Regions from separate parts of the Desulfovibrio sp. JC010 genome, predicted to be linked through region 1. Evidence: predicted binding sites of a transcription regulator. Region 1 holds the regulator's gene; each other region holds the start of a gene.
What was found. The regulator sigma-54, encoded in region 1, starts transcription at its own class of promoters, with help from an activator protein. The targets are predictions, from matches to a motif close to CTGGCACGGNNNNTGCTT.
Positions count from the first base shown of each region.

Region 2: the regulator sigma-54 is predicted to act here: its motif matches at 2,215-2,232, upstream of FMR86_RS02220 (Spy/CpxP family protein refolding chaperone).
Region 3: the regulator sigma-54 is predicted to act here: its motif matches at 2,522-2,539, upstream of FMR86_RS08210 (NifB/NifX family molybdenum-iron cluster-binding protein).
Region 4: the regulator sigma-54 is predicted to act here: its motif matches at 2,844-2,861, upstream of FMR86_RS03125 (flagellar hook protein FlgE).

Region 1 is NZ_VOIQ01000022.1:43,198-47,485, forward strand. Features, by position in the region: gene FMR86_RS19265 (LptA/OstA family protein) at 1-329, shown strand, start outside; gene lptB (LPS export ABC transporter ATP-binding protein) at 393-1,115, shown strand; gene rpoN (RNA polymerase factor sigma-54) at 1,433-2,848, shown strand; gene hpf (ribosome hibernation-promoting factor, HPF/YfiA family) at 2,900-3,436, shown strand; gene FMR86_RS19285 (PTS sugar transporter subunit IIA) at 3,440-3,889, shown strand; gene rapZ (RNase adapter RapZ) at 3,988-4,288, shown strand, end outside.
Region 2 is NZ_VOIQ01000001.1:497,398-501,685, reverse strand. Features, by position in the region: gene FMR86_RS02230 (DUF4405 domain-containing protein) at 1-798, opposite strand, end outside; gene FMR86_RS02225 (periplasmic heavy metal sensor) at 944-1,411, opposite strand; gene FMR86_RS02220 (Spy/CpxP family protein refolding chaperone) at 1,688-2,161, opposite strand; gene FMR86_RS02215 (ABC transporter ATP-binding protein) at 2,364-3,035, opposite strand; gene FMR86_RS02210 (FtsX-like permease family protein) at 3,045-4,205, opposite strand; gene FMR86_RS02205 (DUF2318 domain-containing protein) at 4,218-4,288, opposite strand, start outside.
Region 3 is NZ_VOIQ01000006.1:44,908-49,195, reverse strand. Features, by position in the region: gene FMR86_RS08225 (flavodoxin family protein) at 1-60, opposite strand, end outside; gene FMR86_RS08220 (iron-sulfur cluster carrier protein MrpORP) at 219-1,484, opposite strand; gene FMR86_RS08215 (NifB/NifX family molybdenum-iron cluster-binding protein) at 1,679-2,038, opposite strand; gene FMR86_RS08210 (NifB/NifX family molybdenum-iron cluster-binding protein) at 2,040-2,510, opposite strand; gene FMR86_RS08205 (sigma-54-dependent Fis family transcriptional regulator) at 2,643-3,977, opposite strand; gene hypB (hydrogenase nickel incorporation protein HypB) at 4,251-4,288, opposite strand, start outside.
Region 4 is NZ_VOIQ01000002.1:193,811-198,098, reverse strand. Features, by position in the region: gene FMR86_RS03135 (histidinol-phosphate transaminase) at 1-293, opposite strand, end outside; gene FMR86_RS03130 (ferritin family protein) at 611-1,084, shown strand; gene FMR86_RS03125 (flagellar hook protein FlgE) at 1,164-2,750, opposite strand; gene FMR86_RS03120 (tetratricopeptide repeat protein) at 2,992-3,729, opposite strand; gene hslU (ATP-dependent protease ATPase subunit HslU) at 3,893-4,288, opposite strand, start outside.

The DNA of each region.
Region 1 (4,288 bases):
ATGTAACCCTTACCTCCGACATCCTGACTGCCCATTTGAGACCTGATGGTGATTCACTTTCCGATACTCAGGACAAGATCAAGAAGATCGTGGCCGGGGGCAACGTGAAAGTGGTAATGAAAAAACGCAAGGGTCACTGCGACAAGTTGACCTACGTGGTGGGTGATTCCATCATTTACATGAAGGGTAATGCCGAGCTTCAGGACGGCCCAAACAATATTCAGGGTGATGAGATTAAATTTTACCTAAAAGATAACCGCGCTGAGGTTGTGGGCGGCAACAAGCCTATCGAGGCCATTTTCTATACCCCGAAAAATGTTTCGCCTTAGCCTGTGATATAATGATGATTAATCGTTTCATCAAAAGCGCAAAGCGCATCAAAAAGGACTTTTATGTCTTCGATTATCGCCAAGAAACTGGTCAAGAACTACGGGCCTAAAGAGGTCGTCCGCGGGATCAACCTGACCGTGCGCGAGGGCGAGGTCGTGGGGTTGCTCGGTCCCAACGGGGCCGGGAAAACCACCACATTCTATATGCTTGTCGGTGTTGTAAAGCCTACTTCCGGGGACGTTTATTTTAATAAAAAGCCAATCACCACACTGCCCCTGCATGAACGGGCACGCCTGGGACTGAGCTACCTTCCGCAGGAAAGTTCCATTTTTAAAAAGCTTTCCGTGCGTAAGAACCTTGAGATCATCATCGAGCACACTGGGCTTTCCGGCAAGGCCGTTCCCAAGAGGGCGGATGAATTGCTGGACCAGCTGGGTATTCTGCGTCTTGCGGATCAGAAGGCCATGTATCTTTCCGGCGGTGAACGCAGGCGTCTTGAGATCGCCCGGGCCATGATCAATAATCCTAAATTCATCCTGCTTGATGAACCTTTTGCGGGTATCGACCCCATTGCGGTTATTGATATTCAGGACATCATTTCCTCGCTCAAGGATATGGGGCTGGGAATTCTTATCTCCGACCACAACGTGCGTGAGACCCTTTCCATCTGTGACCGGGCCTACCTTGTCTATGAAGGGCGGGTGATCCTGAACGGTTCACCTGAAAATATCGTTAAAAATACCAAGGCGCGCAGGCTGTATCTGGGTGACAGTTTCAGTTTGTAGCTTTCGGGTGTGTATAAGTGTTCGTCAGGCCGGGTCCCTTAGGGGATTCCGGCCTGTTTTTTTGCAAAGTTTGATTAATTTTGCCTTTGTTGATTTACAGTCCGCCCGAACATTGGTACACTTTTTTCATATGCAAGTTCTTTGTGTAAAAAATCCATAAATATCAGATGATTCAGAGGTCTTTGTTGCATCTTGCAATTGGATGTGGCATAGTGGAATCAAGGCTGGGGCAGAATATAAAATATTTTTTGTTGCCTCGGTTTGCAACTGACTGAAATTAATTGAATTTGAGAATATACTAAAGGTGGCCTGAATATATGGGATTGGAACTTAGACAACAATTAAAGCTTACTCAACAGCTGGTAATGACTCCCCAGTTGCAGCAGGCGATCAAGTTGTTGCAGCTTTCCCGCCTGGAGCTGGTGGATACTGTCCATCAGGAGCTCATGGAAAATCCTGTCCTTGAAGAAGCTGAAGCACAGGAAAGGACTGATGCTGCGGATGCTGAAGCAGGTACCGCCACGGCTGAAGAAGCCCAGATTTCCAAGGAAGCCGAGTGGGAGAACTATCTCGGCGAATTTTCCAGTACTTCCAAGCAGTCCGCTTCCCGTGAATCCGAATCATATGAAGAGGGTACCTCCTTTGAAGCCCGGCTGACCAAGACAACATCCCTTGAAGGACATCTGCATTGGCAGATGAGTCTTTCCGATTTTACTGAAAAGGAAGTTGTCATTGGTGAATGTATTGTTGGTAATTTGAGTTCGGGTGGTTTTTTACGGATTGACTTGGAAGATGTCTGCGAAACATGCTATGCTGAAATCGAAGATGTGGAAAATGTGCTGCACCGCATTCAGCGGTTGGACCCGGTGGGGGTAGCGGCACGGACTCCGCAGGAATGTCTGCTTGTTCAGCTTGAAGCGTTGAAACTTGATGATGATCCGATTCTGGTCTCGCTGGTGCGGGATCATCTGGATGACCTTGAAAAGAAACGCTACAAGCCGCTGGCAAGAAAATTCAAACTCAGCATGGAGGATTTAAAGAGTTATCTCGATTTGATGCAGACACTTGATCCTCTGCCGGGAGCAAGTTTTTCAAGCGGAGACTCTTTCTATGTCAGCCCGGATGCTTATGTTTATGAATATGACGGTGATTTTGTCATCGTCCTTAACGAAGACGGTCTTCCCAAATTGCAGATGAATGCATTTTATGTGGAGACGCTGGCATCAACAAAGGGAGACGACAAGGAATATTTTCAGGATAAGATGCGCTCCGCCCAGTGGCTGATGAAGAGCCTGTATCAGCGGCAGCGTACCTTATATAAGGTTTTGGATTCCATAGTGAAGTTTCAGCGTGAGTTTTTTGCTCAGGGTGTCACCAAGCTTAAACCGCTTATTTTGAAAGAGGTTGCGGAAGACATCGAGATGCATGAATCCACTGTGAGCCGGATAACAACCAATAAGTATGTTTCGACTCCGCACGGAATCTATGAGCTTAAGTTCTTTTTTAATAGTGCTCTCGGTCTGGATGACGGTTCTCAGGTCGGTTCCGAGTCCGTCAAGGCAACGATCAAGAAATTGATCGGAGAAGAGGACGGAAAGAAACCCCTCAGCGACGAGAAGATTGCTGAGATTCTCAAAGAGAAGCTGGAAGTCAATATTGCCAGAAGGACCGTAGCCAAGTACAGGACTGCAATGGGGATTCTCTCCTCCTCGAAAAGGAAGAAGGTATTCTAATGTAGTCCGGAGAAATCAACGCATATTCACCCCTTACTAAGGAGGCTCTTTATGAACGTAGCATTTACTTTTAAGAATTTCGACGCATCCGAACATCTTAAGGAATATGCAAACAGCCGTTTCTCCAAGTTGGTAAAGTACGTCAGCAACCCTGAAAACACTGACATGCAGGTGAATCTGTCAGTTGATAAGTTCAGGCATGTTGCGGAAGTTGTTTTCACCTCTGACCATACGCATGTCTCAGCTTATGAGGTGTCCGAGGACATGTATTCCACCGTGGATATGGTTCTGGACAAGCTTGAAGCACAGCTTCGCCGTGCAAATGAAAAGATGAGAAGTCACAGGCGCAAGGAGGCAGCTCCCGCCCGCATGGAAATTCTCAGTTATGGGGAAGAAGAGTACAGGGAACCTGTGATTGTTGAGTCTGATTCTTTTGTGCCCAAGCCCATGAGTGTTGATGAAGCCGCTGAGCAGCTTCAGACCCTCGACCATGAATTCCTCGTCTTCCGTAATGCGGATAACGAAGCCATAAATGTAATTTACCGCCGCAATAACGGCGACTTCGGTTTAATTGACCCGGGATACTAACTAATGAATATAGCTGATAATCTGGCAAAGGACCTTGTAATTCATGAACTGCAGGCCTCTGATAAGGGTGAAGTTCTGAAAGAAATGGTTTCCGCACTGAAGGGCGCCGGTCTGGATGTGGATGTGGAAAACGGACTGAAGGTCCTTAATGATCGTGAAAAACTCGGAACAACCGGAATAGGGGATGGCATAGCCATCCCCCACGGAAAACTGGAATGTCTTGAAGAGATTGTCGTGGTGGTCGGCCGTTCAAGTGAAGGGGTCGACTTTGAGTCTCTGGACATGCAGCCATGTAAGATATTCTTTATGGTACTGGCTCCTGAGCAGGGGGCCGGTGCCCATTTAAAGGTGCTGGCACAGATTTCGCGGCAGTTGAAGGATGAAGCTTTCCGGCAGGCTTTCATAGACTCTGCGGATCAGGATGAACTTCTTCGTCTGCTCGGTGTCGCATAACCGAACCTATTTGAAAATCAGGAATAAATCAGATTAGCAATGAACTTAAGGTCATTGCTAATTTTGTTTGTGGGCTAATACTCAAGGAGGATGTTGGGGTGGTTGATGCAGATTCGTTTCCAGTGATTGTTGTTACCGGGATGTCCGGTGCCGGTAAGTCGACAGTTCTGAAAGTTTTTGAGGATTTGCGTTTTTTCTGTGTGGACGGATTGCCCGCCGGAATGCTTCCGCGTCTTGTTGAGCTTTTTAATACCCGGGACAATGCCTACCGCGGACTGGTGCTGGGGATGGACCTGCGTCAGCTGGAATTCAGTGTGGACTGGGAAGTCACCCGGGAAGAGCTTACTTCCAAAGGATATCGTCCAAGTATTCTGTACTTGGAAGCCCGTTTGCCTGAAT
Region 2 (4,288 bases), on a different contig from region 1:
CAGTGCCCCTGCAATCTCCTTGATGAGGGTGTTTTTGTCAACAACCACGCCCTTTTCGCGCAGGATGCCCAGTGCGGTGTTCAGATCCAGATTGTATTTTGCGCAGTATTGCCCAAGGCTCATGCGTCCTATTCCTGCGCCTGATTGGCCGGACTGCTGATTCGAGTCCCCTCCTTCTTTTTTCATGGAGGATTTGTTCTGTGGTTGATCTTTTAAAATAATATCATGCAGCTCTTTGGGGGTAAGTCCTGCCTTGTTGGCGATGGATTTGATGGATTCCTTGGTGGATTCAAGTTCAATACCGGCGTTCTTTATGGATGCGGCGGCCTTGTCCACATCCAGCCCCATACGCTTGCAGAAAATTTCCAGCGGGCTGAGTTCCGCGTGTCCGTACGGGGGAATTCCGTATTTTTCTTCACCCTTGGCCTGAAAGTACTGGGTGCCTTCAAGAACCTGCTTCATGGGCGGCAGTTCAAGCAGGGTACCGAAAGCAACAAAAAGAGTGATTATCAGGCTGATAAAAAATGCGGGAGATGTGAAATTTGCTTCCCCGGCTTTCTTTTTAAGGTAGGCGAGAATGGGCTTCCAGTTCAGCCAGATGTGCAGGATGGAAACAACAAGAAAAAGGACCCCGGTGCAGATATGGATATCGCCCCATTGTTCCTTGCTTAAGGTCAGCATAGTCCAGTCCGCCCAGTAGGCAACCCTGCCCTGCGGGACGATATACAGAACTACACTGGTGATAATCAGGACGATAAATGAAAAAAAGCTGGTCAGGGAAGTGATTTTTCTAAACATGCTGCGCTCCTTTGATTTGCTCTGATATTGATAACTTAAATATGGGCGCGTTTGGAAGGTCTTTAATAAAAAAGGAGGACCGCTATAGTCCTCCTTTTTACCCGTTTTCCTGTAATTAAGTGTAGATGAACGTTATTTAAAGGGGTTAGGAACGTTGGCCCGGACATCCTCCGGCAGGGCAGTCGCCCTGCTTGTAGTTGCCGCAGCCTCTGCCGCCTTTACCCATTCCCTGCCCCATGGGCGGGAAGGTCAGGCCGGTTTCCTTTTCTATTTCTTCTGCCATCTTTTTATGTTCTGCGTAGAGCTTGTCCCGTACTTTGGAAAGTTCCTGCACCAGAGCATGGATGGTCTCTTTGTCGGCCTTGCCGGAATCCACCAGAGCTTTAAGTTCAGTGTGTTTTGCCCACTGTTCGCTCTTCAGGGTCTGAAAAGTGGATTCATATTTTTTAATGATCTCTTGCACCTGTTTTTGTTTCTCAGGTGTCAGCTGCTCATAGGCAGCCCAGTTACCGTTGTGGTAACCGGCGTTCCGGTAACCGTTCCGTGCCATGGCGACTGATGCTACAGCCAGAACCAGCACGACGATCAAGGGAACCAGAGCTTTTCTTTTCATAAGATCTCCTGATGCGGTTAAAAGTTGTTGCCCTCTCGGTTTGTCATAAAGCACGTGGTGTGCCAAAGTGAAAAAATCTTTTATATTAGTGTGTTGTTGGTTTTTGTGCAGTGGAGGTAAATTTTTAAGTGCAAAATATATGTGCAGCCAGTTGCACAAAAGTGCATGCTCACCTGCAAAATAAAAAAAGAGGCCCCGGGGAGAGGGGCCTCAAAAACAGGGGAAGGAGTGTTCTGTTTTTTTCTTCGCAGGGGATGATGGTATTATATGTAAAGACTAGGAGTTCCAGCGACCTCTGTCGTCATTGTGGTGTCTGCGGCCTTTGCGTGGACCGTCGTCATCGAATCCGCGACCGCTGAACCCACGCATGGGCATTTCAATTCCGGTGGCTGTTTCGATTTCTTCATTGACCTGCTTGCGGAGGTTGTAGCCCTTGGTTTTGAGTTCAACCATTTCCTGAACAAGCTTGCTGATGGTCTTCTGGTCGGCCTTGCCGGAATCAACCAGTGCATTCAGTTCGGTGCGCTTGGCCCACATCTGAGTCTTGATGGTCTGGAATTCATCCTGATGCTTTTTGAAGATGGCTTTTACTTCCTGCTGTTTTTCAGGGGTCAGCTGTTCGAAAATCTGGCGGGGACCGTTGCGGAAGCAGTCGTTGTTTCCTCTCTGGTAACCGCCGCCGGCCATGGCGGTTCCGGCAATGGTCAGGACCATGATTGCTACTACGGGAATTACGATTTTCTTTTTCATGATTATCTCCTTGGGGTTGTATGAAAAAACTTTGCTATCTCGTAATTCCCCTAAAGCACAGGGTGTGCCATTTTGCGTAACTTCTTAAACTGCTTGAATTAAAGTGTTATCGCCTACTGTGGCGGTCTGAAAATGGCAATGCAATAGCTGCGCAAGAATGCACAATTTGTGCAGATATAATGTTAAAATGCACTTATATAAATTAACATTTATTAACAATTCTGCCGTCTTCCAGTAAAATGGTCTCCTTGGCCATGGAGGCATGGCCTCGGTCATGGGTAACCATGGCGATAGTCAAACCGTCACGGTTTAAATCGTTCAGAATTTCCATAACTTCGTTTCCTGTAGCTTTATCCAGACTGCCGCAGGGTTCGTCCGCAAAGAGTATGGAAGGTGATTTCACCAGTGCCCGCGCAATGGCAACACGTTGCTGTTCCCCGCCGGAAAGCTGGCCGGGCAGACGCTTCTCTTTACCCTGCAACCCCACCCGCTCAAGGCAGATCCGTCCTCGTTCCAGCAGCCTTGCATTAACCGGTTTCAGCTTGTCCAGAAAGGGCAGCAGTACATTTTCATGGGCGGTCAGGTAAGGCAGCAGGTGGTGGGACTGGAAAATGATGGAGAATTCTTCCTTGCGCAGCCTGTCGATTTTAGAATCGGGCAGGTCTGTGATTTCAGTCCCCTTAAAATAGATATCTCCCTCCACCGGGCGGAGCAGGCTGGATATTACACTGAGCAGTGTTGATTTTCCGGACCCGGAGCGGCCGACGATTGAAGTAAATCCGCCTTCCGGAATGTTGATGGATACATTGTTCAGCACGGTAACAGCTGTGGAACCTTCACCGTAACTATGGGTAATTGAATCAGTTTTAAGCATACTGGCTCCTTATAATGATACAAGGGTTCGGGAGGGATCAACGCGGGTGGCGCGCAGTGATGGAATGGTTGCCGAAAGCACTGCCAGCCCGGCAACGGCCAGAAAGGTCAGCCCGAAAGCCAGCGGATCAAAAACAATCTCAGCCTCAGCCATATCGAGATTCTCAAGGATTTTACCGCTGGCGAAATATCCGCCCAAGTAACCGAAAATCCCTGAAATACAACCCATGAGCAGTGCTTCAAGGCAGAAGATGGAGAATACCGAAGTGGTGGAAAAGCCCAGCGAGCGCATGAGGCCGATTTCGGTTTTGCGCTCATTCACTGCCGAGAAGATGGACAGCCCGATCATGAAACAGGCGGTGAGCAGGATGACCCCGCTTACGGTCCAGGCCATCTGGTTAACAAAGTTGATGGCGGACATGCGCTGTTTGACTACGTGCTGCAATGCTTTCACTTCTACATCAGGTACGGCTTTGACTATCTGCTGCACTATTTCGTCAATGGGGCATCCGGCGCAAAGGGCGGCCACCTCAATGAAGTGCACTGCTCCGGGACGGCCTACGCTGTTTCGCAGCAGGTCGATATCCATGAAGATCACGTTGTCATCCTCTGTTCCGGTGGGGTCGAGAATTCCGGCAGTGAGCAGGCTGTTCCCTTCTATCTCAATAGAGTCTCCGGGATTTATGTCCAATTTGGTGGCGGCATTGAAGCCGATGACGATTTCATGCTGATTTTCAGGGAAGCGTCCCAGCGGATACCAGTGGGTCTTGATATTCAACTCGTCCGCCATGCTGACGCCGACCACAGCCACAGGTGTATCTTTAACTTTTGATATGGCGGCGAATTTCGGGGCCACGGCACTGAGCCGTTCTTTCAGGTCAATACCGCGTACAGCTTTGAGCACCGGGGTGCCGTCAAGTTCGTGTGAGCCGTAAGCCACGTTGCCGAGGTCCAGACCGCCATAACTTACGGACAGGGATTCTGTTTTCGGGGTGATCAGGATGTTGGCCCCGAATTTACTCATCTTTTCTTCCAGACTGTTGCCCACAACCGTGGAAAGCAGCTGGATGGAAACCACGGACATGACACCCACGGTAAATACAGTGCAAAGCAGGATTGTGCGCAGGGGACGGCGGCCCAGATTGCGCAGGGGAATGGTGAGTAGATTCATGAATCGCGCTCCCTAAAAATATTTAGCCCCGGAGCGGACCGCATCCAGAGAGATGAATAGTTTATCGCCTTCGGTCCGTCTTT
Region 3 (4,288 bases), on a different contig from region 1:
TTCCATCATCTTGTGGGAATTTCCTTTTTTACGCGGACTGCCTTCAATGCCTAAAATCATATTTTGCTCCTGCTGTACTAAGTCTGGGTGATAAGGAGTGAACTTTTACATATCAGGACCCAAAAAGCAAAACAGCCTGCAGGATATCCCGCAGGCTGTTTCGAATCGAGGCATGTACAGGTAGATGTACTTATGGCTTTTAGTCGTCCACTAAAGGACTAGTGATCGCAGGTATTCGCACCGGTCTGGAGGGTGCCTGCGAGGTAGTTGGAAACAACATTTTCAGGTGCTTCAGCAGGGGAACCGACAATGACTTTCACGCCTGCGTCGGTGAACAGGGACTGGGCGCGAGAGCCCATGCCGCCTGCCAGTACCAGCTGTACGCCCTGCTCGGCGATCCATTTGGGAAGTACGCCGGGTTCGTGGGGCGGGGGAGTTTCCATGTTGGTGGCTACGATGCCCTTGGAGGCAACGTCCACATCCACGAGAGCGAACTGTTCGCAGTGGCCGAAATGCATGCAGAGTTTGCCTGCTGCAACGGGAACTGCGATTCTGATCATGCCGTTTTTGCCCTGAAGCTCTTCAGCTTTGGGCATTTCGTTGTTTTCCTGCAGAGTTTCGGTGAGATTCAGCATGGGCTTGATGATAGTGTTCAGTGCCTTTCCGGTGGGGCTTTCATGGTCGGTGCGGATGATGGGGTAACCTTCATCGCCGGAACGGCCCACTTCGGGATCAAGGGGAACACGGCCGAGGAAGTTCACGCCGGTTTCCTTGGCAAGCTCTTCACCGCCGCCGGAATTGAAAATATCATGTACGTTGCCGCAGTCGGGGCAGACGAATCCGCTCATGTTCTCAACAATACCGAGAACCGGGTTGCCGACCTGCTTGCAGAAGTTCACGGAGCGGCGCACATCATCAACAGCCACGCCCTGCGGGGTGGTTACGATAACTGCGTGGGCATCCTGACCGAGGGTCTGCAGTGCGGAAAGGGGTTCGTCACCGGTTCCGGGGGGGCAGTCCACAACGAGGAAATCAAGGTCGTTCCAGGCAACATCCTGTACGAACTGTTTGATCAGGCCGATTTTTACCGGGCCGCGCCAGATAACCGGATCATCTTTGCTGGGCAGCATGAAGCCGAGGGACATGACCCAGAGGTTGCTGGACCAGGAGATGGGCTCGATAACTTCGTGGCCGATATGCGGCTTCTCGTCCTGCAGGCTGAGCAGACGGGGAACACTTGGACCATGCACGTCAACATCAAGCAGACCGACCTGCTTCCCGGCAAGGGAGAGGGCCACTGCGATGTTGGTTGCTACGGTACTTTTACCTACGCCGCCTTTACCGGAAATCACCACGATTTTGTGTTTGATTCTGGAAAGGGCCTTTTTCAGTTTCATATCTTCGGGGCTGCAGCCTTCAGAACAACCGGAAGAAGAACAACCGGAACCGGAGGAAGAGCAGCTTCCGCATGCGTGATCGCTCATATATCAATCTCCTGCCCCTCGTAGAAAAGAGGGGGTTGTCATTATAAAAAAACAGATCTTAGCAATCTGTTACTGTAGACATTTCATGGTAAACTAAGACGTGAACCTGACTTGTCAATGGCCGGGAATGTTCAGTCATGCCCGCAGAGCAAGGGAGAGGAGAAAAGGCATGACTGAACGGGATGTAGAAATTCCTACCAGTGGCCGGGTTTGTCCGCGTCTGCAGCAGCTTCAAGCCTGCCGCCCTTGAAGGCGTCAAGAGCTTCGGCAACAGTGCCGCCGCCGATGAGGTAAATCTTGATGGAACCTTTATCCAGCGCAGTGAAAGCCTTGGGGCCCACATGTCCGGTGATGACCGCAGTGGCACCGGTGGCAGCAACGTTCTGTGCGGACTGAATTCCGGCACCCTGTGCTGCGTTCAGGTTCTGGGTGTTGTCAATGTATTCCTGAGTGTCGGCATCGGTATCGCAGACCAGAAAGCCTTTTGCGCGGCCGAAGCGGGGGTCGATTTCACCGTTAAGGTCGTTGCCCTGACAGCTGATGGCGATTTTCATTTTATTTACTCCTGTGCACTGGGTTCAAGGACGGTTCGCCGGCATGCATAGCATTCTGGGGGGGCCGTCTGGCCCTGAAGCCCCTGTTTCCCTGTCCGCACCTGCCCCTGCCGCGGCAACCGGGCATGACATGGTTTTCCAGACAGTTCTGTTGATAGGCCGAGAGAACATCGTCAATCATTCCGCTTATCCACGGGATGACCTTGGTTCCGGCCTGTTCCAGCTCGTTCATGGTGCAACCGCAGATTGCACCGCATATTAAAAACGTTGCCCCGCAGGCTATAATGGCGGATGTCCTGTCCTTTGGGTCTTTTGAGGGAAGGGATAGGTAACCTGCGGGGCAAATTTTATGGTCTTCCACCCGGAACAATTTCAGATCCGGGGCATTGTCAAATACAGAGGCCAGCCTGTCTTCATAACAGGCCAAACAAAGCAGCTTTGAATTAGTATTGCGTCCTTCGTTTCCTCTCATGGAAAACCATAAGGCATAGTCTGTGCCATGAAAATAAAGGTCAGTTAATTCAAGGTCTTGTGCGAAATGGGGACTGAATGGGGAGCGGTGGTTCGGCTCAAATTTAGCCGAAATTTGTGAGGTTTGGGCTAATTATGCGCCCAGTTCGTCGCAACGGGCAATGGTCCGGCGCAGGGTGTCTTTGGAAATACCCAGTTCGCGGCAAGTGGCCATCTTTTTGCCGTTGTTGCGCTCAAGTGCACGGCGCACGGCCATGCACTTTACTTCCTCCATGGTCATGGGCATGTCATCATGGGGAGTAGATTCTTTGGACTTGGGCTGCAGGTATTCAGGCAGGTGTTCCACCTGAATGAACCCCGAGGGGCAGAGGATAAAAGCGAATTCAAGGATGTTTTCCAGTTCGCGTACATTTCCGGGAAAGGGGTGGCGCATGAGGATGTGCAGGGTGTCCTCAGAGATGCCGTCAATGTCTTTGCCCTGCAGGGCGTTGAGCCTGTTCACAAAGTGGTTGACCAGCAGCGGGATGTCTTCCACGCGCTCATTGAGTGCAGGCAGTTTGAGGGTGACCACATTCAGGCGATAGTAAAGGTCCTGCCTGAATTTACCTTCCTCAACCAGTTCGGCCAGGTTTTTGTTGGTGGCGGCCACAATGCGTACATTGGCCTTCACGCTTTCCACTGCGCCCAGCGGTTCAAAGGTTTTTTCCTGCAGCACGCGCAGCAGCTTGACCTGCAGTTTGGCGGGCATATCCCCGATTTCATCAAGGAAGATGGTTCCGCCCGCAGCCAGTTCAAAGCGTCCGGCTTTGTCCTTGCGGGCATCGGTGAAAGCCCCGGCTTTGTAACCGAATAATTCCGATTCAAGCAGGTTGTCCGGCAAGGCACCGCAGTTTACGGCCACAAAGGGACCGTGCTTGCGTTCGCTCAAATTGTGGATTGCCCGGGCGAAGAGTTCCTTACCTGTGCCTGATTCACCCAGCAGCAGGGCTGTGGCTTCGCTTTTGCTGACCTGCGGCAGGATGGCGAAAATTTTACCCAACTGTGCGCTTTTGCCGATAATATCTTCAAAACGGTATGATTCCTCCACCTCACGGCGGATCATCTGGATGTCGGTCAGGTCGCGGAAGCTTTCCACGCCGCCAATCAAGTGCCCGTCAGCATCAACCAGCGGTGCGGCACTGATGGAGACCGGAACTTTGCGTCCGTCAGCGTGTATGAAAAATATGGATTTGTTGGAGATGCGGCCGCAATCTTTCATGCAGGATCTGAGGGCGCAATCACCATCGCATAGGCTGGAGTGGAAAACGTCCCAGCATTTTGAACCCACGGCTTCCTCCGAAGGAATCCCGGTGATCCGGCTGGCCGCTTCGTTGAAAAAAGTTATGTTCCAGTCCCTATCAACCGTAAAGACCCCGTCTGCCAACGAGTCAAGAACTGCAGAGCAAGGCAGATTACTGGGGAATTTCATTGGAATGCCTCCGGCGGCTCTCCGAGGGTCCTGCGGAGCTGGTTTTGATGCGCTTCGCGCTTTTTATATAAAGATTTTCGCCTCTGGCGGCTTAAACCCTTTTCCAAAAGGGTTTAAGAATCCCAAAACGTTTTAGTAGGCTTTGTTGTCGTTCTCTTCGAAGACCGTTTTAATGCGCTATATGCGAAGCAACCCGAAAAGTTTTGAGGGGATGGGGTCTGGGGAAGGGGAACTTTTCCAAAAGTTCCCCTTCCCCAGCCGTCGGAGACAAAATTATTTCTTAGAATCGCGGGCTTTGCGGAGCCATTCGT
Region 4 (4,288 bases), on a different contig from region 1:
AACGAATCGATAATGATGTTCAGCAGGTCGTTACTGAGTTCAATTTCCTTTTTATATACCTGATCCAGCACCTTGCCGATTTTGTCCGCTACGAGGCTTATGTTGGTAAGCTCAAGCAGTGACGCACTTTCTTTCAGGGAAACGAGAATCCCGTACACCTGCGCAACTGATGCTGCCGAGGGTGAAGTGGTTTTTTCCATCTCTATGAGGACATTTTCAATCTGGTCCAGTTTTTCCAGCGACTGTTCAACAAAGTGTTGCAGAGCTACATCTTCCTGTAAATCAGCGGTCATATTTCTCCCCTTTAATTAATTTATGAATATGCGGTCCGGCTTTTAGAAAACATGATCAGCACGGATACCGCTTGTTGTTTTCAAACCATTTTTGCTATTTTTTTAAGGCCGAAGCTATTATCTGTTTATATTATTGAATTGTAAAAATGGAAAGGTTTTGAAGTAAAAATATAACTTGTTGCGGTTGCGCTTTTGCCAAGTCTGGTTAATATTAAAAATTAATGACCATCTGTTTGCAGAAATTCTACTGATTTGTCCAAGATAAATCTGAGAAAAATTGATTCCCAGAAGACGTTTTTAATTAATGAGGTGTACAAATGGTTACTTTTTTCAGTGCCAATGAAGTGGCTGAACTTGCAATGCGCATTGAGCAGAAAGGACAGGCTTTTTACCTGCTGGCAGCTGATGAGGCAAAAGATCCTGCAGCTAAGGAATTCTTCGAATTTTTTGCTGAGGAAGAATCAAGGCATGAGCTGTTTTTCCGGGACATGCGTGACCGTATCGGTTCCATCGAGGTGCCTCCGGGAAGTGATTACGAAGAATATACCCAGTATGTAATGGCTCTTGTGGATTCTCATGATGTTTTCAATTTTGATTACACCGCGGCATTCAAGGATGAAGCGTTCAATTTTGAACAGGCTGTGCGTGCGGCCATGCGTTTTGAAAAGGATACCATCCTGCTTTTTACCGAGCTGAAGAAAATGGTTCCCGATACTGAGCGTAAATTCGTTGAGGAATGTATTGACGAAGAGCGCAAGCACCTGCGTATGCTGGCTGAAAAACTGAGCTAGTATACAGCACAACGGACACAAAGAAGCCCCCTCCGGTTTAACCGCAGGGGGCTTTATTTTTGGCTGTAAGTCTTAACGTTTACTTCTTGATTCCAAGAGCGGTGTTGATCAGTGAGTCCGTGGTGGTGATGCCTTTGGAGTTGGCCTGAAAACCGCGCTGGGTCAGGATCATATAGGCAAATTCGTCCGCCAGATCCACGTTTGAGGTTTCAAGGGTGTTGCTGACCACCGAACCGAGGCCGTCCTTTCTGGCTACACCCTGAATTGCCGCGCCGGAGTCAGTGGTCGCGCTGAAGTAGTTGGAACCTTCCCTGCGCAGCCCGTATTCATTTTTAAAATTGTACAGGTTTACCTGATAAAGGTCCTGAGACATTCCGTTGGAGAACAGTGCGCTCAGGATGCCGTCGGAATTAAAGGCCACATTCTGGAGGTAGCCTTCCCCATATCCGTCCTGAGACTGGCTGATGGTTGAAGATGAACCGTAGTAGTCAGTAGTGGCAAGAGCATTTAATTTGCCGTCTTCCATGCCCGGCAGGGAAGATGCGTTGCTGCCTATATCAGCTGCGGTTACTCCGCTGGTGTCCCATGAATCTGTGCCCGAAGTGATGCCCATGTCAAAGGCTACGGTCTGAGCTGTTGGGGTTCCTGTTGCCCCGGAAAGAGTTACGCTGAAGGTCGGCTGTCCGTTACTGTTCAGTGCTGCCTGTTCCCAGTTTGCAAGGTCCTTGCCGTCGGTTGCTCCGGCAGCGAGGGTAAACGCGCTCTGGTTGAGCAGGGTTCCGTCGCCGGAAAAGGTGAGGGTTCCGGCCATGACCAGTCCTGCACCGGATGTTCCGGTCAGCGAACCGGCGTCACTTCCCGGAGGCACGGTTACAACGTATTCCCAGTGGCGTTTGTCCGAGCTGTCTCCGTCATTCACGACCTTGTCGAAATAGACGATCAGGTCATGCTTGTTACCGTTGTCATCGTAAATTTGTATTGAGCTGTTGTACTCGTATTCATCGGCAGTAAGCGGTGTGTTGCTGGTGCCGTCCCACTCGGTAAGAAGGGAAAAGAAGGGAGAACCTTCGGTTTCACTGTTATCTACGGCTCCTGAATCAAGGTTGGTACGCATATTTACGTAATCCGTGCCTTTAGGATCGGACTTAACAACCATCTGCTTATTGCCGTAGGTATCGGTTTCTTCCTTCATGGGCAGGGCTATATTTTGCGAGGTTGTCCCTATGTTGCCGTCCTGATCTATTGAATAGCCTTGGAGTATATTGTTGTGGCTGTCTACGAGCAGCCCGTTTTTATCAAAATGGAAGTTTCCTGCGCGGGTATAATAACTGCCGCCGGAGCCCGGATCTGCCACCCGGAAAAAACCCTGACCGCCGATGGCGATATCGGTACTGGAGGAAGAGTTCTGAAAAGCACCTTCCTTGAAATTTATTCTGGTGGCCGCAACTCTGGAGCCAAGCCCGATCTGTCCGGATGTGTGCCCCTGATTGGCGACGATTCCGGAATTGGCCTTGGCTGAAGTTGCGCTGCCGAGTGTTTCCAGAAATGTGTCACCGCTCTTATATGCAAGGGTATTCACGTTGGCGAGGTTTGCGCCAATCTGCTGCAGAAGTACCCCGTGTGACTTCACGCCTGTTGCGGCTGTATACATTGAGCTGAAACCCATGTGTAAACTCCTTGATCGGTGCCGGCTATAATGTTGACTCCGCCTGCACCTGTTAAACCTGTAACCCGGAATAAAAGTCCGGTACCGGTATTTAAGCAAAGGGTGTGCCTAAAGTTTACATTAAGCTATATCAAGGGTTTGTAATGTCTGTTTGGAAGGAAGGCGGAAAAAAAGTCCTTCTTAATGTGTGATTAAGAAGGACTTCAGGAAAATTAATATGAAAAGGGCCGGATAAGCCGATTTATTTTTTGCTCAGATGTTTTTTAAGCTTCAGGGCGGGTTTTGATTCCGGATTGATGGCCAGACATTTTTCTGCATAATCCAGAGCTTCTTTTTTCTTGCCGCCTTCATACATGCAGCGGGCCATGTTGAAATACAGGTTCTCATCATTATCGGTCAGGCCCAGTGCTCTGGAATAAAATTGCACGGCTTCATCAAGCATTTTGTTTTTACGCAGGGATATGCCGAAATCATTGAACAGGTGCTTATGGTCATTTTCAAATGCGGCATCAAGTTCAATGAGAGTGTTGAAGATGTCTGTGGCTTTTTCCGCTTCATTGCGGTCAAGGTAGCAGAGGCCGATACCGAAATTGGCCCGGATGTTTTCTTCGTCGATGTTCAGGGCTTTGCCGTATTCGACTTCGGCGGTGAAGGTGTTGCCCTGTCTGCGCTGGCGGTCGGCTTTGGCAAGAGCTTTGTTGAGTTGCTGCATGGCCGGGTAGACCGTGGAGGTATACAGCTCCACTTCAGGGGTGAACGATTCCAGCAACTCTTCTTTGCTGATTGTCTGTTCTTCTCCGGAAGGTACGCTGTTTTCATTGAGCACGCGCAAGCCTATCTCGCCGTTATCTTTTTCTTCTGCATAGTACAGAAAGGACTGGATAATCTTTCTTTTGGTTGTCCCGGTCCCGACTTCCTGTACTAATTTGGTGGAAAAAGTACCTTTAATTTTAGGCTGGGCTGCTGCGCTTGCTGTCATGTTGTTATCTGCCGGAATATATTATTTAAATTGTGTCGTCTTGAATAAACTGAGCATATAGCACATATCCGCATGGGGCTCAATTTCTAAAAACGGTAAAAAAGCGGAACAGAATTACAACTGTCCCGCTTTATTGTTAATAAAATGCGTATAATATTGTCTGCTACAGAATATAACGTGAAAGATCTCTGTCTTCGGTTACATCCTGCAGTTTTTCCTGCACGTAATCCTTATCAATAACAATGGAATCACCGGAACGGTCCGGGGCTTCAAAGGAGAGGTCGGAGAGGATTTTTTCCATGATGGTGTAAAGTCTTCTTGCTCCGATGTTCTCAGTTTCCTCATTGAATTTCTGGGCGTTGAGGGCCACTTCTTCCAGTGCTTCCTTACTGAAATCAATGGTCAGGTTTTCTGTTTCCAGCAGGGCTTTGTATTGAACGGTCAGGGCGTTCTGCGGCTCGGTGAGGATGCGGTAGAAGTCGTCCTTATCAAGAGAGGTCAGTTCCACGCGTAGGGGGAAACGGCCCTGAAGCTCTGGGATCAGGTCCGAGGGCTTGGC